DNA from 4 places in the Bacillus paramycoides genome. Region 3 is predicted to be linked to each of the others. Evidence: predicted binding sites of a transcription regulator. Region 3 holds the regulator's gene; each other region holds the start of a gene.
What was found. Region 3 encodes Rex, which represses fermentation and respiration genes when NADH is low (regulators of the CRP and FNR family bind a similar motif). Its sites were predicted from a motif close to TTGTGAAATATTTCACAA; they were not measured.

Region 1 (7,606 bases), 1.0 Mb from region 3:
ATACTGAAAAAAGAGTAGCAAATTTGCTACTCTTTTTTCTATCCAATAACTTCTAATCACACCGATTACTTCCGCGTATGAGCACGCCGGTTCCACATAAAATAACAGTACCAGTTCAGATAAGTACTTAGCTGGACTGGACTACTTATAAGGATGTGTATCATCATGGCAAAAACAAACAAATTACTAGTTCCAGGTGCTGAACAAGCACTTGATCAATTTAAATATGAAATTGCACAAGAATTCGGCGTAAGCTTAGGGTCTAATACTGCATCTCGTTCTAACGGATCAGTTGGCGGTGAAGTAACAAAACGTCTTGTTTCTTTAGCTCAACAACAATTACGCGGATAACACTATAACATATGGCTTAGAGGCAGATATTCTCTGCCTCTTTCTATTTTTAACATACATAAACGTACTTTTTCACATACTAGTAAGAGCAAACAGAAAGGAACGGTATGTAACATGAAACGGATTAACATTCGCATGAGTCCTCCCCGCGTTCTTACTTTGTCTTTTATCATGTTATCAATTATAGGTACATGCTTATTAAAACTACCAATTGCTACAACAACGTCTATTTCATGGCTCGATGCTTTATTTACAACAGTTTCTGCTTGTACGGTTACAGGGCTAGGGGTTGTGGACACTGGAAAAGTATTTACTTTATTTGGTCAATGTGTCATTTTAACGCTTATACAAGTGGGCGGACTTGGCATTATGAGCTTTGCCGTTTTAATTGCGATTATGCTTGGCAGAAAAATTGGCCTTCAAAACCGAATTTTACTGCAACAAGCATTAAATCAAACGAATATAGGCGGTGTCATCCGTCTTGCCAAAGCATTATTTTTATTTTCTTTTACAGTCGAATGTATCGCTTCTTTCATTCTTTCTTTTGAATGGGTACCGAAATATGGGATTGCTAAAGGGATCTATTATAGCTTTTTTCATTCCATCTCTGCTTTTAACAATGCTGGTTTTTCTGTGTGGAGCGATAATTTAATGTCCCATTCTCATAGCATTCTTGTCAATCTTGTCATTTCCTCCCTCATTATTTTAGGTGGGATTGGTTTTACAGTAATCGTAGATATAAAAAGAAAGAAAAATTTTAAAAACCTTACATTACACTCAAAACTTATGCTCTCTTCTACTCTAATCGTCAATATTATTGCGACTATTTTTATTTTTACATTCGAGTTCCACAATTCTCTCTCTATGAGAGGATTTACTCCATTTGAAGAAGGCATGGCTGCTTATTTCCAAGCTATTTCAACGCGTACTGCCGGGTTTAATACAGTTGATATTTCTGCATTATCAAAGCCTTCCCTTTTACTAATGATGCTTCTAATGTTTATCGGCGCCGGTAGTGCTTCAACTGGCGGTGGGATTAAATTAACAACCTTTTTAATCATGTTTTTTGGAGTATTTAAATTTTTACAAGAACAAGATGATATTGTCGTGTTTAAAAAATCTATTAAAGATACTCTTATTGTCAAATCATTGACCATCACTATTATTTCTATTTCATTTATCTTTTTTGCTATTTTAATTTTGAGTATTACTGAGCGAGTTCCTCTATTGATGAGTGCTTTCGAAGTATTTTCAGCATTTGGGACTGTCGGTCTCAGTATGAATTTCACACCGCACTTAACGATGATTGGAAAAGCTATTATTATCTTTATGATGTTTTTCGGCAAAATGGGACCTTTAACACTTGCTTTTTCATTTGCACGTAAAAAGAACCGAAAAATAAAATATCCGAACGAAGATATTTTAACAGGTTGACAACCGTATAAATTATCCATATAATGAGAATACAATAGCATATCTCCAAAGGGGAGTAGCGTCCAAGAATATTTCTTGGAAACAAAGTCGTCATTACGTAGAACTTAGTTCTTCCGGCTTTGTTGGCATTTTCATTACATATGTCTAGCAAGACCTTTGCCTATTAACGGCAGAGGTCTTTTTTGTATTCATTCCCAAATTCTTCCAAAGTTAATAGACAGGAGTATGGGGAAACTAAATAGTGGGGAAATTCTTCACTTATTTAGTACTTATAGAAATGAGAGGAGAATGTACATGGATGTATCATTATTATTGGAGTATGGTTGGGTATTACTTATCCTAATTGCACTAGAGGGGATTTTAGCAGCTGATAACGCTCTTGTTCTTGCAATTATGGTAAAACATTTACCAGAAGAAAAACGAAAGAAAGCACTATTTTACGGATTAGCGGGGGCATTTGTTTTCCGTTTCGGATCGTTATTTATGATTTCGTTCCTAGTCGACGTATGGCAAGTGCAAGCAATCGGTGCCATTTACCTTATGTTTATCGCTGGTAATCACTTATTTAAAACGTATGTTAAAAAGAATACGGATGAAGAAACAGAAGAAAAAGAGGCAAAGAAAAAACAAGAGAACTTTTGGTGGACTGTATTTAAAGTTGAAGTTGCAGATATCGCCTTCGCAGTTGATTCAATCTTAGCTGCCGTTGCATTAGCAATGACTTTACCGAAAACAGGATTAGGTACAATTGGTAGTCTTGATACTGGGCAATTCGTTGTTATCTTTGTAGGTGGACTTATCGGATTAATCATTATGCGATTTGCGGCAACTGCTTTCGTACAAATCTTAAAACGTAAGCCAGGACTTGAAACTGCAGCATTCTTAATTGTAGGTTGGGTTGGTGTGAAACTAGCAGTTTATACATTAGCACACTCTGCATTAAATGTAATTCCACATTCCTTCCCAGAATCTACACCTTGGAAGCTTACATTCTGGATTGTATTAGTTGGAATCGCAGTTGGCGGCTGGTTTTTCTCGAAAGAAGTAGAAACAAAAGTCGAAAAGAATCTAGACGAAAAAGCGCTGTAATTACAGCGCTTTTTCTTTTTCCTTTCTCCCTCTCCATGTCCAGAAAAATTTCTATTATACTACTTTTTGAAAACGTTTTCTTGATATATGTATGTCCTTTTTGTGAAACATTACACAAACTTATTGAAACTATGATCAAATCCATGTACTTTATTCATATAAGGAGCATTTATAGATGATGTACTAAAGGAGCGTATTACTCATGCTAGAACAAGGATTAGATTATGTTGTCAAACTGGCTAAGAGCAAAAAACAAATGCTAGATATAAACCCGATGCAATATTTCATTCGTGCCGCACTTGCGGGTATTTATATCGGTTTTATTATCGTACTATGTTTTAAATTAGGTAACTTCTTTCACATTGCAGATTCACCAGCCACTTATTTAGCGGCTTCCATGTTTTTCGGAATTGCCCTCGTCCTTATTATATATGGCGGTGCTGAATTGTTCACTGGAAACACAATGTACTTCACTGTAGCAACTTTAAGAAAAGAAACAACGATTTCTGATACACTTCGTAACTGGGTCGCTTGTTATGCAGGAAATTTAGCTGGTGCTTTATTCTTTGCTTTACTATTTTATGCAACTGGAATTTTCGAAGCAATTGATCACGGTCATTTCATGAATAAAGTAGTAGAAGGAAAAATGAATACACCTACAATTCAATTATTCTTTAAAGCGATTTTATGTAACTGGCTCGTATGTCTTGCTTGTTTCTTACCTTCTCAAGTGAAAGGTGATACAGCAAAAATTATGATGATGATGCTACTCGTTTTTACATTCTTCTTATCTGGTTACGAACATAGCATTGCAAACTTATCACTATTTGCTTTATCTTTAGTTTCACCGCATCCGGAGACAATTTCTTTTACAGGTGCTATTCATAACTTAATTCCAGTTACAATCGGTAACATTATTGGCGGGTCTGTATTTGTTGGTGTGGTATACCATTACTTAACAAAGAAAGCACCTGACATGAAACAAGAAGAAGCCGAATTAGTAGCAGCTCAACAAGAAGAGATTATTCCGTTGCAAGCGCATTTGAAACATTAAAAACTCCAAAGTTTTACTTTGGAGTTTTTAGCTCCCCACATATTTAACAACAAGATGAGGATTAATTTCTCCTTCTTCCTTTCCCTTTTCAATTCTCTGTTTCATCTTGTACATACCGATAACATCATTCGTATGAAGGTGCATTTCATTTACGTATAAACCTTCTTTACAAAAAGCCTCTACAAAATCTAATCCACTTTTTTCTCCCCATCTCATGTTAAAATCAAGGGAAAGAATATTCACATCATAATCCCGAACCATTTGCAAAGCACATTCTACTGTAGTTGCAGGTACATACCCGTACGGGCAACTTCTTTGATCGTCCATATATACATTCATGTTCTATCCCCTCTCTATTTTGCATACGTGATCAACATGTAACATATTGCCCCAAGACTAATAAAGGGACCAAACGGAATTGGGGTCCTCATTTTCATACGTTTTAATACGAGACCCACTCCAAAGAAACAAAGACTAAAGCAAGATGCTAAAAATAAAACGATAAAAATCCCTTTCAGTCCCACTATAAATCCAAGTAACGAAAGTAATTTTATATCCCCTCCCCCAAGCCCTTCTGGATATATCTTTTGCATGCAATATAACAAAATGAATATAACGCTACTACCAACTATACTATCTGTCCAAGTGACTAACGGTACAAAAATACATTCTAAAATGAGTAAACAGGCAAACGAAGCTAAAATACGATTTGGAATTAACATATATATGTAATCTGTAACCGAAATAATAAGAAGTAATGAAAATAGCGATAAAATGATAATAAGTTCTTGTTCCACCCCAATCATATATACAGTAAGAAAAAATATCATTCCGGTTACAAGTTCAAATACTACGTACAAAATTGAAATTTCTCTTTTACAATTCGTACACCGTCCCCTTTGTATACAAAATGAAATGATTGGAATCAATTCTTTTGGCTTTAGCACATACTTACAATAATGACAATGTGAACGCGGGGCAATGATAGACTCACCTAGTGGAACTCTCATCGCAATTACCATAAAAAAAGAACCAAACACCATCCCCACTAACAATGCATATACATAAGTGAACATCCCTTCCTCTCCTTTCCAGAAGAACATAGCAAAAAAAGGAGAGAACTTCTACTTCATATTATCTCTATTCTATTAAAAAAGCAGGCCATTTTCTGGCCTGCTTTCCCCTCTTTTATACGATGAAATATACTGCTTTTAATGGTCCGTGTACCCCGACAACAAGATTCATTTCAATATCTGCCGAGTTACTAGGTCCTGTAATAAAGTTAATACAAGATGCCACTTTCTCACCATTTTCTATACGCGAGTTCATATCCTCAACTGCTTGTGTAATACGAGGCACAAGTGTTTCACGTGGAATAATAGCAAAGTATACAGTCGGTAAAAAGTGTAAAGAACGACCTTGGCCTTTATGACTTTGTACAACGATCGTACCAGATTCAGCTAAAGTATAATCACTAAATGCAATTCCAATATTCGCTCTTTCTGCGATACGCATATTCTCTTCTTTCTTCTCAGGATCCCATACATTCACTTCAACATTTTGATTTGGAAGCTCTTCTTTAAATAAAGACGTCAATCCATAGGAATCAAAACGTTCATCTGCCGATAACATAATAGGTCCCCCACCGTTTTCCACGATTACTTTTTGAATATCTTCACGTAAACGGTCGTTTGTCGTTTCCACAACAGTTGTATGAATGTTTGTACATTGATTTTTAAATACTTCTAACAATTCTTCTTGTGAATAATCTTTTAACGTTTCTTTATTCACATTATTTTTCCACACTGGACGTTTTACACCATCCGTTTTACGCGTGCGTCCAAGTTCTTTTGCAATATTATCTAGAAAGGACTCACGGTTTTGAATTAATCCTGTCATTATTTGTCCCCGCCTTTCTTATGATCTTTATACCAATCACGGAATCTTTCTTTACTTGGAGCCGGGAATTCACGAATATCTGTCCAGTTTTTAAGTGGCCCAACACCTTTTGATACACGGTTACCAGATGTAAATGGACTCATTGCTGCTGGCGCCATTTTTGATCCTATTTTATATAAAGCTGCTGAAGATGCACCCATACTAAACATTTTCATTGCTAATTTTTCTGCAAGTGGAGCACGTCCTTCTTGCTCAACGATAACTTGGCGATGTTTTAATAATAAATCATGCAATGGAATTTTTACTGGACAAGCTTCTGTACACGCCCCGCATAAACTAGAGGCATAAGGAAGCTCTTTGTAATCATCATATCCGCCTAAAAGTGGTGTTAATACCGCACCAATTGGTCCTGAGTATATAGACCCATATGAATGTCCACCAACATGACGATATACAGGGCATACGTTCACACAAGCAGCACAACGAATACATTGCAACACTTGACGGAATTCAGATCCAAGAATTTGAGAACGACCATTATCGACAATAACTAAGTGGAATTCTTCTGGTCCATCTACTTCCTCTTCTTGAATTGGTCCCGCTACAGTTACATAACTTGTTAACTTTTGACCTACTGCACTACGACATAGTAAACCAACTAAAACATCTAATTCTTCCATTGTCGGAACCATACGTTCCATACCCATTACTGCAATTTGTGTTTTCGGAATCGACATAACAAGGTCGGCATTACCTTCATTCGTTACTAAACAAAGAGAGCCAGTATTTGCAACAGCGAAGTTACAACCTGTCACACCAATTTCTGCATCCATAAATTTTTCACGAAGTTGTTTACGAACAAACTTTGTCATTTCGTATGGATCATCAGAATTTTCATAGCCAAGCTTTTCTTTAAATACATCACGAATTTGCGTTCTATTTTTATGAAGAGCAGGCGCAATAATATGTGAAGGTGGATCGTTATCTACTTGCAGAATATACTCTCCTAGATCACTTTCTAACACTTCACAACCGATTTCTTCAAGTGCATGGTTCATACTAATTTCTTCTGTTACCATCGACTTTGATTTTACTACCTTTTTTGCCTGCTTCTTTTTTGCAACGTCTTGAATATACTTTGCTGCTTCCTCTTTCGTTTTCGCAAAGTACACATGTCCGCCTCTTTTTGATACATTTTCACTTAACTGCATTAAGTAATAATCAAGATTTTCTAATGTATGTTGGCGAATTTCTTCACCCAGTTCACGCCATTCTTCCCAGTTTCCTAATTCATCTGCTGCTTTTAAACGATTCGTATATAAGCGTGTTTGTGCAGAAGATACTGCTCCGCGCATAAACGAATCTTGAATTCCATCGCCAACGCGATCATTAAATTTTTTCTCACTGATTTTCATAGACATAGCTTATGTTCCCCCTTCATGAGCGACTATTCAGTACCTCAGCAATATGCATTACTTTTATTTCTTTTCCTAAACGCTCAATACGTCCGCCAATGTTTAACAAACACCCACAATCTGCACCGATTAAATAATCAGCGCCTGTTTCCATTGCACTATCTACCTTTTCATCTACCATTTGCTCAGAAATCGGAGTCATCTTCACTGAAAACGTTCCCCCAAATCCGCAACAATTTTGCACATTTGGCAACTCTCTCACAGTTAATCCTTTTACATTTGATAATAAAATTCCCGGTGCCTCTGTTACTCCAAGCATACGTGTCATATGACATGATTTATGAATAGTAGCGACCCCTGGTAA
Region 2 (7,606 bases), 760 kb from region 3:
CTCTTTAAATAAAGTATTCGGTTCTGAAGTACTAGACTATACAGTAGATGAAGGTGTTCAAATTCACGGTGGTTACGGATTTATGGCAGAGTACGAGATTGAAAGAATGTACCGCGATTCTCGTATTAACCGTATTTTCGAAGGAACGAACGAAATTAACCGCCTAATCGTACCAGGTACGTTCTTACGTAAAGCGATGAAAGGTGAATTACCACTTCTTCAAAAAGCACAAAAATTACAAGAAGAATTAATGATGATGATGCCAGAAGAAGTAGGCGATGAGCCATTAGCGCTTCAAAAATATTTAGTAAGTAACGCGAAGAAAATTGGCTTAATGGTAGCTGGATTAGCTGCTCAAAAATACGGTAAAGCATTAGATAAAGAGCAAGAAATTCTTGTGAATATCGCTGACATCGTAAGCAACCTATACGCAATGGAGTCAGCTGTTCTTCGTACAGAAAAAGCAATTAAAGCAACTGGTCTTGAAAAGAATAAACAAAAAGTGTTATACACTGAAGTATTTTGCCAAGAAGCATTTAACGAAATCGAAGCAGATGCGAAAGAAACACTTATCGCAGTTGAAAACGGCGACATGCTGCGCATGATGTTATCATCATTACGTAAATTAACTCGCCACACACCACTTAACGTAATTCCGAAGAAACGTGAAATCGCTGCGAAAATTTTAGAAGATGAGCGTTACACAGTTTAATACTTTTAAAGAACAGTAGTCGTTTATACGACTACTGTTCTTTTTTCTGAAAAAAATAAATTTTTAGTGACATAAAACTAATACCATTAGTATAATGAAACTAACGGTATTAGTTTTCGTGAAAAGGGAGATGGAAATATGAGAATGATACATGAAAAAACGGTATATCAATTGTCATTTTTGCCAAGAGTGTTTCCAGTGAATTGTTATTTTGTGGAGGAAGAAGATGGTTTAACTTTAATTGATGCGGCTTTGCCGTATAGCGCAAAAGGTATTTTACAGGCGGCTGAAAAAATAGGGAAACCAATTACTAAGATTGTATTAACACATGCGCATGATGATCACATCGGTGCATTAGACGCATTAAAGGAAGTACTCCCTAATGTTCCAGTCTATATTTCTAAGAGGGACGCAAAGCTGTTAGAAGGAGATACGACGTTACAAAAGGATGAACCGAATATACCGATAAAAGGCGGTGTACCTAAAAAGGTAAAAACGGTACCTGATGTTTTATTAGAAGATGGCGACCGAGTTGGGTCGCTTCTTGCGATTATGACACCGGGACATACGCCAGGATCCATGTCGTTTCTTGATGTACGAAATAAAGCTCTTATTGTCGGGGATGCATTTCAAACGAGAGGAGGTATGGCTGTTTCGGGACAAATGAAATTTTGGTTTCCGTTTCCTGCGATGGCAACGTGGAGTAAAGAAATATCATTACAAAGTGCAGAGAAGTTAAGCGAATATGAGCCTTCCTTACTTGCGGCAGGGCATGGGAAAATGATAAATAATCCAGGTACTGTCATAAAATTTGCTATTAAGGAAGCTAAGCGGAATATAAAAAGTAGAAAAGAGGGTTAATTTATGTCACCGAGAATCGGACTTACATTACAGAAAATTGTAGAAACAGCAGCAGAAATTGCAGATACAAATGGAATACAAGAAGTAACGTTAGCTTCATTAGCGCAAAGGTTAGGGATACGTTCACCCTCGCTATACAATCATGTAAAAGGGTTGCAAGATGTACGGAAAAATCTTGGTATTTACGGAATACAACAGCTGCATAACAAGCTGGAAGAAGCGGCCGAGGATAAATGTATGGATGAAGCAATTCATGCATTAGGAGAAGCATATGTAGCATTCGTACGCAAACATCCTGGACTATATGAAGCAACCTTTTTACGAGATGAAGAAGTAAGAAAAGCAGGTGACGGGATTGTAAAGCTTTGTCTTCAGGTGTTACAACAGTACGGCTTAGAAGGGGAAAATGCACTTCATGCGACGCGTGGATTCAGAAGTATTTGTCATGGATTTGCGTCGATTGAACAGCAAGGTGGATTTGGTCTACCGTTAGATTTGGATATAAGTTTACATGTATTATTGGAAACGTTTATTAAAGGATTACGTGAATAAGAAGCAAGGCAAACAAAAACCTTAGAAGTGATTCTAAGGTTTTTGAGTGCATATGATTCGAAAAGAATGGTAGGATTTTTCTTATGAAATGATATCATTTTGCAGGTTTTAAAAATGTATATATCGCTAAGAAAAAGCAAACGAAACTGAATACGATGGGATCTTGATATGGACTAGGCTCAGAGCCCTTCTGGATTTCTGTAAGGAAGTCGTGGGTTTTCATGTTTATTGCTCCTTTAACTAATAATTTTTATATGATGTGAGGGTTACGGTGGATAGGGATTGTTTTTTGAAATTTCATATAATAATTATTGCATAGCAATCCTATTCCTAAAACTATAAAATATAAAGTTTTCATAATATGTAAAATTGCATATTATTCTTTTTGAAATTTTTGTTATATTATCTTTATATTTAAATTAAAGGATTTTATTGAGATAAATGAGAATAACTGGAGGGATACTGTGAGTAAAACAGTGTTAGAAGCGTATAGTGCGGAAAGAAAAATAGAGAATATAACATATAAAAATCTATTTGTAATGATAGCAATGATTATAGGGACTTCACTCCTAGGAGGATTATTCCTTGGTTTAGCCTTTGAGATTTATGGAGAAGAAGCATTAAGTACTAAATTAGAAGGATATTATTTGCTCTTATTCGATGCATCTGTTGTTGCGATCGTTTTATTAGCTTATAAACCGGTTTTTCATTTTATTAAATCTATTTGGGATTTATCCGTTTTGAAGAGTGGGAAGACATATTTATATCTATTAATTGGTTTTATTATCATTGCAGTATCACAATATTTAATGTTACATGTGTTTAGTTTTGAAAGTGCAGCAGAACAAAAGGAACAATTAGGGAGTTTAGGGCTTCAAAATAGCATACAAAGTATTATATATGTGTTAAGTGTTGCTATCATTACACCGGTTAAAGAAGAAATTCTATTTCGAGGTATTTTATATCGATTTTTAGAAAAGAGATATAATTTTTTAGTTAGTATCATTATTTCTTCCTTCATTTTTGGAATTCTTCATGGAGGTCTTCTAATTACGGCAACGATTATGGGAATGGTATTTGCAATGTTATACAAAAAGACGCAATCTATTGTACCTAGTATTATGTTACACATTGTATGGAACTTACTTGTGAGTATAAGTATGATTGTATCTCTATAAAAATAAATACATACAAAATAAAAGATGAATGGCTCAGCTATTCATCTTTTATTTTGTATGCACGTGAAAAAGTTAATTCATGTATACAATCAAAAAATAGCTAAATACTAACAGTGAACGAATAAAGAAAGGTAGGAGTATTCTATGCAAAATTTAACAGAGCTTGAAGTAGAAAATTTACGTCATTTAATTGGTGGACACGCAACAATTATTAACAAGTTGGAGCAGTATGCACAGACGTGTACGGATCCACAACTGAAACAAATGCTACAAAAAGATGCGCAAGATGCACGAAATACGAAACAGCAATTAATGACTTTCCTAGGATAGGAGGAAGCGGAACATGAATGAAAAAGATATGGTAAATGATTATTTAGCAGGATTAAATGCAAGTTTAACAAGTTATGCAAATTATATTGCTCAGTCTGATAATGAACAATTACACCAAACGTTAATCCAAATTCGTAATCAAGATGAAATGCGCCAACGTAATATGTACGAGTACGCAAAGCAAAAGAGTTACTACAAGCCGGCAGCACCTGCGAATCCAATGATTGTCCAGCAATTAAAAAGCCAATTAAGTGCGGAATAATGGGATGACAAAAAACGGGCGAATGAAGTCGCTCGTTTTTTGTTTTGAATATGTCAATAAATATAAAATAAATATTTTTCCAGTTGTAACAAATATGACGAAAATGGAATATGACAATTCACAAAAAGGACAAAAACTTTGCTCAATATTTCACAAAGTATCCATGGTTTATATCGTGGGAATCTCTATAATTAGGAGTGTAAAGAACAAAAGAAATAGATTATATGATCAATTAGGAGAGATTGCTATGAGACGAAATACAAGAAAAATTGCAATTATCGGTACTGGATTAGTTGGATCAAGTTGTGCATATTCCATTGTGAATCAAGGCATTTGCGAAGAGCTATTATTAATTGATATAAATCATGAACGTGCAGTTGGGGAAGCGATGGATTTATCACACTGCATTAACTTTACAAATACAAGAACAAAAGTATATGCAGGAAGCTATGAAGACTGCAAAGATATGGATATCGTTATTATTACAGCAGGACCAGCACCAAAGCCTGGACAAAGTCGCTTAGATACTTTAGGAGCGAGTGCGAAGATTATGGAAAGTGTTGTTGGCGGCGTAATGGAAAGTGGATTTGATGGTATTTTCTTACTTGCATCGAACCCAGTTGATATTATTACATATCAAGTGTGGAAATTATCTGGATTACCTAGAAATCGTGTGATCGGTACTGGTACATCACTAGATTCTTCTCGCTTACGAACAATTTTATCTGAAATGTTACATGTAGACCCTCGTAGTATTCATGGGTATTCATTAGGAGAACATGGTGATTCTCAAATGGTTGCTTGGTCTCACGTAACTGTTGGTGGAAAGCCAATTCTACAAATTTTAGAAGAGAAAAAAGACAAATTTGGTGAAATAGATTTAGATGAAATTGTTGAGAAGACTGCAAAAGCTGGATGGGAAATTTATAAACGAAAAGGTACTACTTATTACGGAATCGGAAATTCTCTAGCATATATTGCGAGCTCAATCTTTAACGATGATCACCGTGTCATTGCTGTATCAGCCATTTTAGATGGGGAGTACGGCGAGTATGATATTTGTACAGGAGTGCCAGCTATTATTACTAGAGATGGTATAAAAGAAATTGTAGAACTAAACTTAACAGAGGATGAAGAATCTCGATTCGCAAAATCAAACGATATTTTACGTGATTATATGAAAACAATTGGTTACTAACTTATAGGAGAAGGTGAAACAAATGAAGGAATATATAATGTCTCGTGTATTTAAAGCATCTGCTGGAATCGCACAAGGTATTTTCGTATCCCTTGGAATTGGTTTACTAATCGAAAATATAGGAAGAATTGTTGATATTCCGTTACTTATTACAATCGGAGTTGTTGCAAAATCACTTATGGCACCAGCCATTGGTGCCGGAATTGCTTTTATGCTTGGTGCAAATGGCCTTGTAATCTTCTCGGCTATGGTAGCTGGAGCGATTGGTGCTGGATCCATTTCAATTACTGAAGCAGGTCTAATTATTAAAACAGGTGAGCCAATCGGTGCATTATTAACAGCAACTTTAGCTGTATATATTGGTAAACGTTTAAGTGGAAAAACTGCGTTAGATATGATGCTCGTTCCATTTGCGGCCATATTAGGTTCTGGTTTAGTTGGTATTTGGTTATCTCATAATATTACTCCTGTTTTAAATACAGTTGGAGCATTTATTAAAGATAGCTCAGCTGGTAGCCCGTTCATCGCTTCTATCGTCATTGCAGTCGTTTGGGGACTATTACTTATCTCTCCAGCTTCATCAGCTGCGTTAGCGATCGCACTTAGCTTAGACGGCGTTGCGGGTGGTGCTGCTCTTGCGGGCTGCGTTGCCCAGTTTATCGGATTCTCTGTTATCTCAGCGAAAGAAAATAATTTGGGCGGCATATTAGCTCAAGCACTTTGTACTCCGAAAGTACAGTTGCCAAATATCACTAAAAATCCAATGATTCTCGTCCCAACTGTTGTCGCCAGTGCGATAGTTGGTCCAGTATCCGCATTGATTTTCCAACTGGAAGCAGGAAAAGAAATTGCAGGTCTTGGATTAAGTTCTCTTATCGCACCAATTAATTTAATTTCCAGCGAAGGATGGGAAGTTGTCCCAGCGATGGTAATCACATATATCATCATTCCAGTAGCTGTTTCTTATATACTTTACATTGCTCTTAAAAAAGCAGGTCGTATTCATTCTGGTGATATGACTGTACCGCAATCTTAAATTGAAAATCTCCTTTTATATAGAGAAAAGCAGACTGGAAGCCACAGTCTGCTTTTTGTTATGTTACATTTTGTGATTTTGTTTTACTGGAACACGTACTGTTTCTTTTGCTAATAACAGCTGAACGCCGAAGTAAAGTATGCTTGCAAGCGTCATTCCAGAAATGGCGTCTACAAATGCATGTTGCTTCGTAAATAGCGTTGATAAAATAATAAGCGTACCGAAGAAGGTAAGAATGTAATATTCAAAAGCATGTTGTTCTCTACGTTTAAAGGCAGCTAGCATAATGACAAATGTAGTTAGAACATGAATGCTAGGGAAACAGTTTACCGGTTGGTCGATACTATAAATATAGCGGACTAGTTCGGAAAATACGTCGGATCCAACTACTGTTGGACGTGGTACAGTTGTCTGCCAAAAATAATAAATAGAAAAACAAGCAAGTTTTCCAAGAATGATACTACTTAAAGTGACATAATATTGTTTTCGATCGGCAAAGCAGTAATAAATAAGTGCGCCGTATAAGTAAGGAAACCAAAGTAAATAAGGAATAATAAATGCTTTTACAAATGGAATCCAATCATCTACTACAGTTGTGACATCTACTGCGTGAACAGCCGATTTATTTAATACATCGTAAAGGGGACTTACGAGTACAAGTAGAAGTATATAACTTAACGGAAGAAAAGATGAAAGTTTAAATTTCTTCATGATAATCTCCTATGTTTAGTAATGTAAGTAAATTCAATTGATTATAATATAGAAACGTAATTTGGGCTATCGATTTTACTTACATTTTCTTGAATGAACCTTACGTTTTTGTCACTTGACTGAAAAGAAGGGGAGGGTGCTATATGAAGCGTTTATCGTATTTCTTAGTTTTTATATTGATATGCCTAGTCGGTGCTGGGTGTGCAAAGGATAAAGAAGGAGAGAAATTAGAATATAACGGAAGAGCACTCGTAATTGGAGTTATTGGTGAAAAACCGAAAGATACGTTTAGGAATATAAAGTTTGAGGAAATAAAGTTAGAGGAACTGGAAAAGAAATCTAAGGAAATGGATGGTTTTCTAATAATGAAAGATCACTTTCAAGAAGCCTCAACAGGGCAGTATAAAGATGTATTTTCATCGCTAAAGAAACCAGTGTTTTTTATCGGTTTACAAGATAAGTCATATTCGATTTTTATTACAAAAGGGATAGAGTATAACAGTGCCCGAAAAGATGTAAATGCTATGTATACGCAAGGGTTTGCAAATATCGGAAGTGGTGAAGGACAACAATGGGCAGTTGGTTTATCGAATGGTGGAAATACTGAAGAAAGTATTCATAATATGTATATCGTCGTATTTCAAACAATTGCAGATTATTTGAATAGATGAGGAAGGAGCCTGTAAACGAGGCTTCTTATTTTTTTATGTAGAAGCATATAACAATGTGATTGAGAAGTTCACGCAAGCTTTACAACGTATGCGAG
Region 3 (7,606 bases):
CCCATTGGGTTCGCACCAGCTGTTACGTTTTTAAGACCTTCACGAATCATAGCTTGTGCTAATACAGTTGCAGTTGTTGTTCCGTCACCAGCTACATCGTTTGTTTTGCTAGCAACTTCTGCTACTAATTTTGCACCCATGTTTTCGAATGCATCTTCTAATTCAATTTCTTTTGCGATTGTTACACCGTCATTTGTAATAAGTGGTGAACCGAATTTTTTCTCAAGAACAACGTTACGACCTTTTGGTCCAAGCGTTACTTTTACTGCGTTTGCAAGAGTGTCGACACCGCGAAGCATCGAACGACGTGCTTCTTCACTAAATTTAATATCTTTTGCCATAATAATTGACCCCCTTGGATTTTTTAAGATTTATATAATTAACCGATAACTGCTAAAATGTCACTTTCACGTAAAATCAAGTAGTCTGTACCTTCGTATTTCACTTCAGTACCTGCATATTTTGAGAAGATGATAAGATCACCTGCTGCTACCTCTAAAGCAACACGCTCACCATTTTCAAGCACTCGACCAGTACCTACTGCAATAACTTTACCCTCTTGTGGTTTTTCTTTTGCTGTGTCTGGTAATACAATACCACTTGCTGTTTTTTCTTCCGCTTGAACAAGCTCAATTACAACGCGATCACCTAATGGCTTTAGCATGAACAATAACCTCCTCATTTTGTTATGTAAATTTTATTTATTAGCACTCAGGTCACCCGAGTGCTAACACACTTATAATAATAAATAATCTCAATTTCTTTTGCAAGTAAAAAAATCATAATTTTTTCGCAAATTAAGTTATACACTTTTCTATATAGATTCTCTCTTCTTCTACCTTTACTATATGAATCGTTGTTTCCACTACTCGTATGTTACAATATGAAAGGACACCCTAAGTTGTTTTCGCTACACACACAACTTTCTCCTGTCTTCTATTATAATTTCAAGTAAGGATTTACGAAAAAAACATAATTTACGTAAGGTTTATATCGTAGGTAGCATATGTACATGTTATCCTACCTTATCTCATACACTAGAGGTAGAAAGGATGGTTAAACCATTTGAAAAAACAATATTGGTGGGTTATCGTTACATACATTTTAATGCAGTTATCATCCATAGCTGGATTACCGCTTCTCCTGAAAACTGGACTTTATGATAACAGAGGATTTACTAGGGAGGAGAAATTCCAACTCATAACTGGCCACTGGGCAATCATTAGCTTCTTTATTGCATTATGTATCGTGCTTTGGTTACTTAGAACAGATATTCGTGATAGACATTTAGATAAAACGCGGTCTACTGTTCCAGCTACAATTGGATGGATTTTTATCGGATTCTTCTTAGCATTTTTCTCACAAAGTATTGCTGGTATGATTGAAATGTATGTATTAGGTATTAAACCTGGATCTGAAAACACAGCGAGGCTTATGGATATCGCAAGAACTACTCCTTGGTTCCTAATTGTTATATCTATAATCGGACCTATTTTAGAAGAAATCGTGTTTAGAAAAATTTTATTTGGTACACTTTATAAGAAGTTTAACTTCTTTATTGCTGCTATCATTAGTTCTCTCGTATTCGCAGCAATTCATTTTGATTTCACTCACTTATTGGTATACACTGCAATGGGGCTCGTATTTGCCTTTTTATATGTAAAGACGAAGCGTATTATCGTTCCAATTGCGGCCCATGTTGCAATGAATACATTAGTTGCAGTTGCTCAAGTTTTAGTGAGTAATGAACACATTCAAGAAATGATTAAAGAAGCTGAAAAAATGCAAGGCTTTATCGGAGGATTTTTAGTATGAGAAACTCGCCATTGTTCATGGCTGCATTGTACTTCCTTCTAGGATGTATCTTTACACGCTTCGCCATTACGAACGTAACAGATACAATCTGGAATATGTGGACAATACTATTTGCAGTTATGGCAACAATTGATTTTAATTTGGCACTTCGCCTTATCTTAGTTAAATTCACAAAGAAAAAACAATAATAAAACGCAGAGGTCGCTTCCTCTGCGTTTTATTGTGGATAATTCTTTAAAAAGTAAACAAGTGTTTGTAACTCTACTGCTAAATCAATATGATGAATTCTTATATTGTCTGATACATTTAAACGTGCTGGTGTGAAGTTTAAAATACCATGCACACTCGTTTCAGCTAATCTATCTGCTACAGATTGTGCTACTGTAGCCGGTACTGTTAATATTGCCACTTGTATATCATTTGATAATCTTTCTTCTAATTCATCTAAGTGATATACAGGAATGCCCCCGATTTCTGTTCCTACTTTCTCTTCACTAACGTCAAACGCCATTTCAATTTTTGTATTATTGTTTTTCGTGAAATTATAATGTAAGAAAGCGGTCCCTAAATTACCTACTCCAATAAGCGCTACACGTGTTATATCATCTTGGTCGAGTGTTTCACGGAAAAATGATAATAAATAATTTACGTTATATCCATATCCTTTTTTCCCTAACGCCCCAAAGTATGAGAAATCTCTTCGAATAGTTGCGGAATCAACCTTTACCGCTTCACTTAATTCGGCTGATGAAACACGTTGCTTACCAGATAGAGATAAGTTTTGGATAAATCGATAGTATAGAGGCAATCTCTTAGCAGTGGCTTGTGGAATTTTCTGCTGCTCCATATAACCTCTCCTCTCTTCCTATCTTTATTCATATGCTTTAATCAAATACAGAAGTTTAGCACTTATTAAATTCCTTGTATAATAGAAAGAAGAAGTATTCTCTCTGTATTTTAAACTATACACTATTTTTAGTATGATTGAGAAATATAAACATGGCAAAGTTAAGAAATTATTTGAGGTGAAAACATTGATTTTATTACAAGTAAACGCGCTTTCGAAATTATACGGTGCAGAAACGATTCTTGCAAACATAAAATTGGAAGTTCAAACGAAAGATCGTATCGCATTAGTCGGACGAAATGGAGCTGGAAAATCTACGTTATTAAAAATAATAGCTGGTGAGCTATCCCATGATGGTGGCGAAATTATAAAACCGAAAGATGTCTCAATCGGATACTTAGCTCAAAATACCGGTTTAGAAACGTCTTTAACAATTTGGGATGAAATGTTAACCGTCTTTACACACTTGCAGCAAATGGAGACAAAACTTCGAAGGCTAGAGCAAGAGATGGGACAAGAAGTAAACTTTTCAAATGAGGCTACATATGAAAGATTATTAGCTGATTATGACCAATTACAATTAGATTATAAAGATCAAGGTGGCTATCAGTACGAAGCAGATATCCGCTCGATTTTAAGTGGTCTTGGCTTCCCAGTTGAAACGCACCAGACGACGATTTCTACATTAAGCGGTGGACAAAAGACACGATTAGCTCTCGGTAAGTTATTATTAACGAAACCAGACTTACTTATTTTGGACGAGCCTACAAACCATTTAGACATCGAAACATTAACATGGCTTGAACAATATTTACAAGGCTATCCTGGCGCAATACTAATCGTTTCCCATGACCGTTATTTCTTAGACAAACTCGTTACACAAGTATATGAAATTTCGAATAAAGAAAGCAGACGATTTGTTGGTAACTACAGTAAATATTTAGATTTGAAATCAGCACTATACGAGCAAGAAATGAAGCGTTATGAAAAACAACAAGATGAAATCGCTAAGCTTGAGGACTTCGTTCAAAAAAATATAGCTCGTGCATCTACGACAAAACGCGCTCAAAGCCGTCGTAAACAATTAGACCGTATGGAACTATTAACAAGACCATTAGGTGATTCTAAGTCAGCTTCCTTCCACTTCGATATCGAAAAACAAAGTGGAAATGATGTTTTACAAGTAAAGGATGCAACTATCGGCTATGATGAGGATCCGATTATTGAACATGTAACAATGCGCTTAACTCGCGGGGATAGTGTTGCTTTAGTTGGCCCAAACGGAATTGGAAAATCCACATTATTAAAATCCATTGTGAATAAGTTACCACTACTACATGGTGATGTTTCTTTCGGATCCAATGTATCTGTTGGGTATTATGATCAAGAACAAGCTAACTTAACATCTTCTAAACGAGTTTTAAATGAATTATGGGATGAATATCCATTACAGCCTGAAAAAGAAATTCGCACAATACTAGGCAACTTCTTATTCACAGGAGACGATGTACTAAAACCAGTGTCTTCTCTTAGTGGTGGACAAAAGGCTCGGTTAGCTCTTGCAAAACTTATGATGCAAAAATCAAATTTATTAATTCTCGATGAGCCTACGAACCATCTTGATTTAAATAGTAAAGAAATCTTGGAGAATGCTTTAATTGATTATCCAGGTACCCTTCTGTTTGTCTCACATGACCGTTACTTTATTAATCGTGTAACGACAACTGTTGTTGAGCTATCAACAGAAGGTGCACAAGAATATTTAGGGGATTACGATTACTACGTCGAAAAGAAAAATGAGATGATTGAACGTGCGGAATTAGAGCAAGAAGATGAAGCACCCGTTCAAAAGACAGTTGCACAAGAAAAATTAAATTATCTCGAAGAAAAAGAGCGCAAAAAGTTGGAGCGTCAACGTACTCGAAAAATTGAGGAACTAGAACAAAACATTGTACAATTTGAAGAAGAAATTGCTACGTTAGAAGATCAACTTTGCTTACCAGAAATATATGCAGATTACGAAAAGGCTAGTGAAATTACAACGAAAAAACAAACATTACAAGAGCAACTTGACGCTTGTATGGCAGAATGGGAAGAGTTGCATTTATAAGAGTAGTAATAAGAAGGGTGTCTCATTAATCGGTATTATTGACGATGGGGCATCCTTTTTATCCTCTAGTCCAGTTCAACGTCTATTGCATAAAAGATTCGAAACAACATATCGATTTACCGACAAGGTTTGACAATATTAGCGTCCCCTATAATAAAAGCATATTTCAAAATGTTTTTTAAAGATATCTTCTTGTTTTTTATTTCCCGAAAAAGAATACATTCAAAGGTCAGACTTCATCCGATTTATCCACAAGTTTATACACATATCCACCTTTATAAAATAAACACCCAAATAACTTTTTCCACATTACCCACAATTAATAAAAAAGTTATGCACATTTTATATACACAATAAAACCCATATTATCAACAGATAATATGGGTTTTATCCACAAGCTGTGGTTAATTTTGTGTATAACTATGCTTCAATATCTAATCCTGGATTTGCATTTAAAGCTAATGTAGCTCGTTTTCCTTGTTCATATGCAATTGTACCTGCCGCTGCGATCATTGCTGCATTATCTGTGCATAAAGATAAAGGAGGAATAATTAGCTCTACATTGTCTTTTTGGGCAAATTCTGTTTCTAAACGCGCACGAAGTCCTTTATTCGCAGCCACTCCACCAGCAAGAAGCACTTGCTTTACGTTATAAGCATCCGCTGCACGAGACGCTTTCGTTACTAGTACGTCAATTACACTCTCTTGGAAACTTGCTGCTAAATCTTCCGGTGCAATTTCTATTCCGCGTTGTTTTGCGTTATGCACAGTGTTGATAACTGCTGATTTCAATCCACTGAAACTGAAATCATACGAGTCCGGTTCTAGCCATGCACGAGGTAAATCGATTGTCGGTTCTCCTTCATGTGCAAGACGATCAATGTGAGGACCACCTGGATATGGCATAGATAACGTACGAGCTACTTTATCATATGCCTCTCCTGCTGCATCATCTCTCGTTTCCCCAATTACTTCAAATGAACCATGTTCTTTCATATAGACAAGCTCTGTATGTCCACCAGATACAACAAGTGATAACAGTGGGAACTGAACTTCTTTTACTAAACGGTTCGCATAAATATGGCCAGCGATATGATGAACACCAACTAGAGGGATATCATGTGCAAACGCCACAGCTTTCGCTGCGTTTACTCCTATTAGAAGCGCTCCCACTAAACCAGGCCCTTCTGTTACAGCAATTGCATCAATATCATCAAATGTGATATTTGCTTCTTTTAAGGCCTCTTCTAACACAACTGTAATTTCTTCTACATGATGACGAGATGCAATCTCTGGTACAACACCGCCAAAACGTTTATGACTTTCAATTTGTGATGCAACGACGTTCGCAATAACTTCCGTTCCATTTTTAACAACTGCTACTGCTGTTTCATCACAACTTGTTTCAATACCAAGTATAATCGTATTTTTTCCCATTATATATTCACCCACATTACGAGACCATCTTCCTGATTGTCTGCATAGTATCGTTTACGAATTCCACCATTTTGAAATCCGTATTTTCTGTATAACTGTTTTGCTACTTCATTTGATACACGTACTTCAAGTGTCATCGTTTTTACTCCTAGAGTTTTCGCTTCGGAAATAACTTCTTTCAATAAAGCATCTCCTAGCTTATGACCTCTATATTCTGGCAAAATAGCTATATTTGTTATATGTGATTCATCAATAATTATCCACAATCCACAATACCCAATTACACGGCCATCTTTTTCTAGCACAACATAATGTGCATGTTCATTCATCGTTAACTCACGGTGAAAGGCATCTGCAGTCCAAGGAGTTGAAAAAGATGCTTCTTCAATAGCTACAATTTGAGCGATATCATCGAGTTCCATCTTTCTAAATATCATATCCATCCTCTGCAAGCTCCTACTTGTTTTGACTTTCTAACCACTTTGTTTCAGCTTCAGCTAAACGAAGGTAACTAGGCACAAATGAATGTACATCTTGTTCTTCTTTTTGTAATCCTAAGAACGCTACCTCACTTGGTCTTGGGTTATTTTTAGTGAAAGGAGCAAATACAGCTTGATTGCCTAAATGTTCGATAATTGTTTCTTTGTGCAATTTCACATCGTTACCAATAAATAAAACAGGCTTTCCTTTATCTTTTAACATTTGCAACCAGTCTACAATAAGGATGATTCGGTCTTCTTCTATAGAAGTTAAATCCTCTCCTTCATATGTATATAAGCCAGTATAGATTTGTCCACGTCTTCCATCGAATAAAGGACAGATTAATCCATCAAAATTAGCTCCATTTGCAGCTACTACTTCTAAACTTGATACACCTACAATTGGTATTTGAAGTGACCAAGCCAATGTTTTGGCAGCTGTCACACCTATACGAACACCTGTATATGATCCAGGTCCCGCAGCTACAACAATTTTAGTTAATTCTTTCGGTTTTACACCGCACTCTTTCAATAGTTGTTCTACAGCTGGCATAAGACGTACAGAATGGTTTTTTGTTAAATTTGTAATGATTTCCCCAATTACATTTTCTTCTTCAATAAGGGATACACCCATTACGTAATTCGAAGTATCAATTGCTAGTACTTTCATCTTGTAATAGCTCCTCACATAATCTAATATAGCGATCTCCAATCGGCTCGAGTACAATTTTCCTTGTATCATCTCCAGCATGGAATAAACTAATTTGTAACTTTTCATTTGGTAAATATGCTTCTATTAAATGAGCCCATTCTACTACCGTAATTCCTTCACCGTAGAAATATTCATCAAATCCTAAGTCCTCTTCACTTTCTGCTAAGCGATACACGTCCATATGATATAGCGGTAATCTTCCTTTA
Region 4 (7,606 bases), 690 kb from region 3:
TCATTTATACACGAAAGAAGATGTTCAACTGCAAATTGGTGGTAGTGACCAATGGGGAAATATTACGAGTGGGTTAGACTTAATTCGTAAGTTAGAAGGACACGAAGCGAAGGTATTCGGATTAACGATTCCGTTATTGTTGAAATCAGATGGTACGAAGTTTGGTAAATCAGCAGGTGGTGCGGTTTGGCTTGATCCTGAAAAAACAACACCATTTGAATTTTACCAGTTCTGGGTAAATACAGATGACCGTGATGTCGTTAAATACTTGAAATACTTTACGTTCTTAACGAAAGAGCGCATCGATGAATTGGCAGTGAAGGTAGAAACGGAGCCTCATAAACGTGAAGCGCAAAAAGTATTAGCGGAAGAAATGACGAAATTTGTTCATGGAGAAGAGGCATTCCTGCAAGCTGTGAAAATTACCGCAGCATTATTTAGCGGAGATATTAAATCGTTAACAGCCGATGAAATTGAGCAAGGCTTTAAAGAAATGCCAACATTCCAGTCTTCAAAAGAGACGAAAAATATCGTAGAATGGCTAGTCGATTTAGGAATTGAACCATCTAGACGACAAGCACGTGAGGATATTAATAACGGAGCTATTTCTATGAATGGTGAAAAAGTAACGGATGTAGATACGGATGTGACTGTAGAAAATTCATTTGATGGACGATTTATTATTATTCGTAAAGGGAAGAAGAACTACAGCTTAGTGAAGTTAGGAGAATAATTTGTGTGAAAGGATGGGAGTAGAAAGAATACTTCCATCCTTTCATATACACAATTTAGACATAAAATAATCAGTAAATTTAGATAATTAAAAGGGTTATATTATTCTTCTGCCGAATAAATAAGTTAGAGGAAATTACGGACTAAAAAAGCCCGAACCATGCTGGGCATGATTCGGGCTTATAATCAGATTAGTAAGCTAAGCTGAATAGACCTTTAATGTGTGATAAGTAACGAACGTTACTTGCTTCTTTCATTAATGATGCTGGTAAGCCTTTAAGTGGAGTATTGCTTGCTCCGATTGTAGCAACAGCATCTTTACGTCCTAGACTAGCAAGTGTTCCAGAGTTTACAGGTGCGAACTCTTCGAATGCTTTGCCTTTTAGTGCAGCGTATAAGTTGTATCCAATTAACTCACCCATTTGCCAAGCGATTTGTGCAGTTGGTGGGTATGGACGTCCGTCTGGAGCGAAGACAACAGCGCTGTCTCCAGCAACGAATACGTTTTTGTGAGAAGTAGATTGTAGGTATGCATCAACTGTTGCACGACCACGGTTTACTTCAAGACCTGATTCACCGATTAGTGGGTTACCTTGAACGCCACCTGTCCAAACGAATGTGTTAGCAACAAGTTTTTGACCATCTTTTAAGTCGATTTCGTTGCCAGCAACGTTTGTTACAGGAAGACCTGTTAAGAATGTAACGCCGCGTGCTTCTAGGCTAGTAGTTGCACGTTCGATTAAGTGGTCTGGTAATACTGGAAGGATTTTTGGACCTGCTTCCACAAGAAGAAGTTTAACTTCTTTTGGATTTACGCCGTGGCTTTTTGCAAGTTTAGGCATAATGTCAGCAAGCTCACCAACTAGCTCAACGCCAGTTAATCCGCCACCACCGATTACGATTGTAGCATCAGCTTCGTTTTTCGTTTTCGCGTATTCACGAATACGGTCTTCAACGTGTTTGTAGATTTTGTTTGCATCAGCAGCAGATTTTAATACCATGCTGTTTTCTTCTAGTCCTGGAATACCGAAGTAAGCAGTTTTACTTCCTAAAGCAACTACAAGTGCATCGTAAGATAAAGTAGTGCCGCCAGCTAGTTTGATTTCTTTGCTATCAACTGAGAATGACTCAACTGTTGCAATTTTAAGATCGATATCTTTACCTTTGAAAAGCTTTGTAAGTGGCATTGCAATTGCTTGCTCAGACACGTTACCAGCTGCAAGGCGGTGTAATTCAGTGATGATTTGGTGTGTTGGGTATTGGTTAATCACTGTAACTTGTGCTTCTGATTTGCTGTAATATTTACGTACGTTTAAAGCGGCAAGAAGACCGCCATAACCAGCGCCTAAGATGACAATTTGTTTTGACATAGTATGATATCCCCCGTCTTTACTAATTGTTGTTATAAGTTAAATTATTTATTGTTACGTTCTGCACTAATTTGAAGATATGCGTTCACAAAGCGGAACATTTTTTGTGCTTGTGGATCTTTTAGTAATTTTAACAGACCGAATAGGCCGATAACTTCGTTGCTTTCGTCAGCACGATCTTTCGCTTCGATTGCAGTTGCAGCCATGCTTTTCACTGTATCTTTTACAGGTTCTACAAGCTCTGTAATTGCACCAACAGTGTCGCTTTTTAATACTTCATCAGTAGCAACAGTTTGAGCGAAGTCATAAGACTTAGTTAAAATGTTAACAAGCTCAGTTAATTTTGGAAGCTGTTCTACTAGTGTTGTTAATGATTCTTGTACCTCAGGTTTTAACAACTGATCAAGTACATCAAGTTGTCCTTGGCTAGCAGAAATTTGTACAGTTTCTTGTTCTGGCTTTGTTTGAGTCATAGTTTCTGGCATCTCCAATTCTCCTTTACGATAGCAATACTCTTATTTTTGATAGGTAAGATAGTAAACGCTTGCGAAACTTTATACAAAGTTTCACAAAACACAATAAAATGCCTTTAAATTTATGGCAGCAAACAAGCTAGCATAAATCTAAAACCATATTTTCTTACCTATTATTTATGAACTGTCCGATACATGGCTTGTCCGCATAATGGAAAAGCTCCGTTACCGGAAAGTGTATATAATATATATCCTATATTATATACTATATACACCTATGTTAACATAAAAATGATTCCTAATTATTTGATATTGAGTGTATAACGTAGTGCTGACAAGGTATGAAAGCGTATAAAATATTTTGTTCCAGTTAGAAATGTACATATATATAAAGAAAAAAAGGAAAAAATGAACAAATTCATGTTCGTTTTTTCCTTTTTTTATTGTTCACCTTCTGTTATTAGCATCGATGTGTTACCGCTTTTTTCAAGATGGCATTCGCCCCAAGTACAAAGGGAATCAAGAATGGATTCTAAAGACCAACCGTAGTCTGTAAGGGAATATTCTACTTTCGGTGGTACTTGATTGTATACCTTTCTTTGAATAACTCCATCTTCTTCTAGTTCGCGTAATTGCTGCGTTAACATTTTCTGTGTAATACCAGGCATGAGACGTTTTAATTCACTCGTTCTCTTTGTACCTTTCGTTAAGTGGCAAAGAATAACGACTTTCCATTTTCCACCGATAACCTCTAAAGTTGCTTCAACGGGAATGTTATATTTCTTCATATTAAAATCTCCTTTGATGAATGTAGATGTCAGTTCTCCAACAAAAGAAGCTAAATCATTTAAATGTTACTAAAAAGTACCTATAGCACTTTAAAGTACGTACTTTTTATCATGTTGAATATGTTCCATAATAGCATATGTAAGAGGGAAATGAGTAGTACGGTACTAAAAAGTACCTATGTTACTTTTAGGTACCTATCGTACTTTTAAGTGCGTTCTTCAAAAAAAGAGTGAAGCCATTCATAATAGCATATATGAGCAGTAAATTTATTTTTGTAGAAGAAAAAAGGCCTTTTTTCATACTATTATGATTGGATTTCTAGCATTAAGGAGGAGTTCAATTGAATTCATATACAGTATCTTCTTCGGCAGTACAGACGAATCGGAGAAGTATGTTTGCTTTATTAGCACTAGCCATTAGTGCGTTTGGAATTGGTACAACCGAATTTATTAGTGTCGGTTTATTACCATCTATTTCAGAGGATTTACATGTTTCTGTTACAACAGCGGGTTTAACCGTTTCTTTATATGCGTTAGGAGTAGCGTTCGGTGCCCCAGTATTAACGTCATTAACAGCTAGTATGTCGCGAAAGACGTTATTAATGTGGATTATGATTATTTTCATTATTGGTAATGGAATTGCGGCGGTGGCAACAAGTTTTACTGTGTTACTTATCGCGAGGGTTGTATCTGCGTTTGCGCACGGCGTTTTTATGTCGATAGGATCCACCATTGCGGCTGCGCTTGTACCAGAGAATAAACGTGCGAGTGCAATTGCATTTATGTTTACTGGTTTAACCGTTGCGACCATTACAGGTGTACCGATTGGAACGTTTATCGGTCAACAATTTGGCTGGAGAGCTTCATTTATGGTAATTGTGGCAATTGGGATCGTTGCTTTCATCGCCAACAGTATGCTAATTCCTTCTAACTTAAAAAAAGGTACGTCTGTATCATTTCGCGATCAATTTAAGTTGATTACGAATGGAAGACTATTACTTGTATTTATTATTACTGCATTAGGATACGGGGGAACATTCGTAACATTTACGTATTTATCCCCGCTATTACAAGAAGTAACAGGATTTAAAGCAAGTACCGTTACAATTATTTTGTTAGTGTACGGAATCGCCATTGCAATAGGGAATATGATCGGCGGAAAATTATCAAATCATAATCCGATTCGAGCATTATTTTACATGTTCTTTATTCAAGCAATTGTATTATTTGTTTTCACATTTACAGCGCCGTTTCAAGTCGCTGGACTCATCACAATTATTTTTATGGGACTATTCGCATTTATGAATGTTCCAGGGCTACAAGTGTATGTCGTTATATTGGCTGAAAGATTTGTACCTAGCGCTGTTGATGTGGCATCCGCGATTAACATTGCAGCGTTTAATGCGGGAATCGCTCTCGGTGCTTATTTAGGAGGCATTGTTACGAACTCGTTAGGATTAATTCATACAGCTTGGGTAGGCGGGATTATGGTAGTGGGCGCTGTTATTTTAACAGCGTGGAGTATGATGTTAGAAAAAAGAAATCAAGTAAAATAAGGGAGAGAAAATATAATGAAAAATTTACAAAGTACAGCAACATTGCATAACGGTGTAGAAATGCCTTGGTTCGGTTTAGGTGTTTTTAAAGTAGAAGATGGACCAGAACTTGTAGAAGCTGTGAAATCTGCGATTAAAGCAGGATACCGTAGTATCGATACAGCTGCGATTTATGGAAATGAGAAAGCTGTAGGAGAAGGAATTCGCGCAGGTATAAAAGAAGCAGGCATTTCTCGTGAAGATTTATTCATTACTTCAAAAGTGTGGAATTCGGATCAAGGATATGAAACGACACTTGCTGCATATGAAGAAAGCTTAAAAAAATTAGAGCTAGATTATTTGGATTTATATCTTGTTCATTGGCCTGTAGAAGGGAAATATAAAGATACGTGGAGAGCGTTAGAAACACTTTATAAAGAAAAACGCGTACGTGCAATTGGCGTAAGTAACTTCCAAATCCATCATCTGCAAGACGTGTTAGCAGATGCAGAAATGAAACCGATGATTAACCAAGTGGAATATCACCCTCGTTTAACGCAAAAAGAATTACAAGCGTTCTGTAAAGAGCAAGGTATTCAAATGGAAGCATGGTCACCACTTATGCAAGGTCAATTGTTAGATAACGAAACATTGCAAGAAATTGCTCATAAGTATGGTAAAACGACAGCTCAAATCATTTTACGCTGGGACCTTCAAAATGAAGTTGTAACAATTCCGAAGTCAACGAAAGAACACCGAATCATTGCAAATGCCGATATATTTAATTTCGAATTAACGAAAGAAGATATGGAGAAAATCGACGCGTTAAACGAAAATCACCGCGTTGGTCCAGACCCTGATAACTTCGATTTCTAAACATATAGTGGAGAAGAAGAGTGCAAACAGTTTGCACTCTTTTTTGTTTTGTTTATGCATAAAAATTTTTTCTAACTAAATACTACTTATTAGTAAATTTGTTATTTCATAAGGGGCTGTAAACATGAATATAAAGCAATCGTTCAAACTTTTGGCTGTTTTTTTAAGTGTTTTATTTGTGTTATTTCCGCTGCAAAAAGCATTCGCGGAAGTTATGGATCATACAAAGTATCAGATGGATTGGAGTTATAGTAAGTCAAAGAAGAAACCAATTCGAACAGAGCTTATTAAAACAGCAGATGGTAAAATTGCCTTTTGCTTAAATGTAGATTTGAAATCTCCGAGTGGTCAAGATTTACCAGAAATGGGAAAAGTGGATATTAATGTGTACCGTGTACTATTGAATGGATATCCACAAAAGAGTCCACAAGAATTAGGTGTTTCTGATTGGAGAGAAGCACATTATGCAACGCAGCTTGCAGTATGGAATGCATTAAAACAAATCGAGATTAATGATTTAGATTTTCGTAATAAAAATGTAGAAAAGCTAACGAAAGAGATTGTTGCAAAAGCAAATGCTAGTGAAGAATTACAAGAAATTACGATGAGTGTCATACCATCAGAAGAACAAGAAGCAGTATTGAAAAATGATTTCTTTGAAACAGGTTTATATACAGTAGAAACAAACGCAAAAAGCGGAACGTATAAAGTGCAAGCAACAGGTGCACCAGCGGGCGCGAAGTTTGTAAATGAAAAAGGCGAAGCAAAAACGGAATTTAATGTAGGAGAAAAATTCCGCATCTTAATTCCGAAACAAACACCAGCTGGTGGATTTAGCTTTAAAGTATTAGGGAATTTAACAAAGTTACAAGGGATTGCACATAAAGGTACACCAACAATTCAAAATGCAGTCGTATTACTTGAGCGCAGTGAAGAAAAAACAAGTCCGGAGTTATCGGTAAGTTGGAAAACAACAAATGGTCATGATAATAATAAACCACATACTCCAAATGAACCACATCAACCGAATCAAAAGAGATAACGAAAAAGCATTGGCTTGTGCCAGTGCTTTTTTATATGAATGGTAAAGTTATATTAGAAAATTTATCCCGCATTAATGGGCAGTAAGACCCTCACCTCAAAATTCAGCGGAAGCAAAGAAATTAGGTGGGGGGATCAACTGCCCGTAAAAGCCCGATTGGTTCAACTAATAATCAGTGGGGGATGAACAAAACCCCCACTGATTAAAGTTTCACTTTATATTCGGAATGAAAACACTGTTAATACAGTGTGAACTTTATTTCGAAATAATATAAATATACTAAAATCCAAACGTTACAATTAATAGATTGTATTCACAAAATTGTAACATGATTCTGATTGAAAAGGCTATCAAACGAAGTAGAAAGCGTGTAGAATTCAGTTGGAAAAACTACCTATAGATGGTTATATATGAAGAAAATGTAAGATTCTATTATTATTCGCAACTTTAGATGTATAGATGACAATACTGAAATATATCTTTTGCTATTCTCTTTTTATGTAGAGAGAACTCGTCACAAATAGAGAGAAGTGAGGAGAATACAGTACATAAAAATTTTTATTAATGTAGGAAAGCGAATACATGGAGAGAAATGTGGTAGTAAATGATACAGGTGCGCGAGGTGTTAGTCTATTCATTAAATGTCTTTATAAAAATAATAGGATTCCTTGTTAAATGAATATATAGGATGTCTTTTCTAAATAAAGGAACAGGGGACACAGATTATGTCGAAGAAAAAGAAGAGTAGGGTATTAGTGGCTGGAATATGTATATCTACATTATTATCGCC

Region 1: the regulator Rex is predicted to act here: its motif matches at 2,975-2,992, upstream of AAG068_RS06610 (formate/nitrite transporter family protein).
Region 2: the regulator Rex is predicted to act here: its motif matches at 4,034-4,051, upstream of AAG068_RS25070 (L-lactate dehydrogenase).
Region 4: the regulator Rex is predicted to act here: its motif matches at 2,647-2,664, upstream of AAG068_RS25420 (DUF1641 domain-containing protein).

Annotation. Positions count from the first base shown of each region.
Region 1 covers NZ_CP152427.1:1,277,808-1,285,413, reverse strand. Annotated here, with positions in the region: gene AAG068_RS06630 (MaoC family dehydratase) at 1-18, shown strand, start outside; gene AAG068_RS06625 (alpha/beta-type small acid-soluble spore protein) at 166-351, shown strand; gene AAG068_RS06620 (TrkH family potassium uptake protein) at 406-1,785, shown strand; yybP-ykoY riboswitch at 1,824-1,989, shown strand; gene AAG068_RS06615 (TerC family protein) at 2,080-2,874, shown strand; gene AAG068_RS06610 (formate/nitrite transporter family protein) at 3,077-3,928, shown strand; gene AAG068_RS06605 (cyclic-phosphate processing receiver domain-containing protein) at 3,956-4,267, opposite strand; gene AAG068_RS06600 (prepilin peptidase) at 4,282-5,004, opposite strand; gene AAG068_RS06595 (LutC/YkgG family protein) at 5,117-5,827, opposite strand; gene AAG068_RS06590 (LutB/LldF family L-lactate oxidation iron-sulfur protein) at 5,827-7,248, opposite strand; gene AAG068_RS06585 ((Fe-S)-binding protein) at 7,265-7,606, opposite strand, start outside.
Region 2 covers NZ_CP152427.1:4,787,141-4,794,746, reverse strand. Annotated here, with positions in the region: gene AAG068_RS25100 (acyl-CoA dehydrogenase family protein) at 1-712, shown strand, start outside; gene AAG068_RS25095 (MBL fold metallo-hydrolase) at 851-1,573, shown strand; gene AAG068_RS25090 (TetR/AcrR family transcriptional regulator) at 1,577-2,125, shown strand; gene AAG068_RS25085 (CPBP family intramembrane glutamic endopeptidase) at 2,590-3,303, shown strand; gene AAG068_RS25080 (hypothetical protein) at 3,448-3,633, shown strand; gene AAG068_RS25075 (spore coat protein) at 3,647-3,895, shown strand; gene AAG068_RS25070 (L-lactate dehydrogenase) at 4,143-5,093, shown strand; gene AAG068_RS25065 (PTS transporter subunit IIC) at 5,116-6,129, shown strand; gene AAG068_RS25060 (phosphatase PAP2 family protein) at 6,193-6,840, opposite strand; gene AAG068_RS25055 (hypothetical protein) at 6,984-7,511, shown strand.
Region 3 covers NZ_CP152427.1:256,088-263,693, reverse strand. Annotated here, with positions in the region: gene groL (chaperonin GroEL) at 1-341, opposite strand, end outside; gene groES (co-chaperone GroES) at 380-664, opposite strand; gene AAG068_RS01520 (CPBP family intramembrane glutamic endopeptidase) at 1,066-1,815, shown strand; gene AAG068_RS01515 (YdiK family protein) at 1,812-2,003, shown strand; gene AAG068_RS01510 (redox-sensing transcriptional repressor Rex) at 2,033-2,662, opposite strand; gene AAG068_RS01505 (ABC-F family ATP-binding cassette domain-containing protein) at 2,850-4,772, shown strand; gene tsaD (tRNA (adenosine(37)-N6)-threonylcarbamoyltransferase complex transferase subunit TsaD) at 5,193-6,209, opposite strand; gene rimI (ribosomal protein S18-alanine N-acetyltransferase) at 6,209-6,652, opposite strand; gene tsaB (tRNA (adenosine(37)-N6)-threonylcarbamoyltransferase complex dimerization subunit type 1 TsaB) at 6,666-7,358, opposite strand; gene tsaE (tRNA (adenosine(37)-N6)-threonylcarbamoyltransferase complex ATPase subunit type 1 TsaE) at 7,339-7,606, opposite strand, start outside.
Region 4 covers NZ_CP152427.1:4,858,481-4,866,086, reverse strand. Annotated here, with positions in the region: gene tyrS (tyrosine--tRNA ligase) at 1-733, shown strand, start outside; gene AAG068_RS25425 (NAD(P)/FAD-dependent oxidoreductase) at 924-2,102, opposite strand; gene AAG068_RS25420 (DUF1641 domain-containing protein) at 2,147-2,587, opposite strand; gene AAG068_RS25415 (winged helix-turn-helix transcriptional regulator) at 3,016-3,363, opposite strand; gene AAG068_RS25410 (MFS transporter) at 3,756-4,919, shown strand; gene AAG068_RS25405 (aldo/keto reductase) at 4,935-5,774, shown strand; gene AAG068_RS25400 (thioester domain-containing protein) at 5,899-6,816, shown strand; partial or broken gene AAG068_RS25395 (M60 family metallopeptidase) at 7,542-7,606, shown strand, end outside.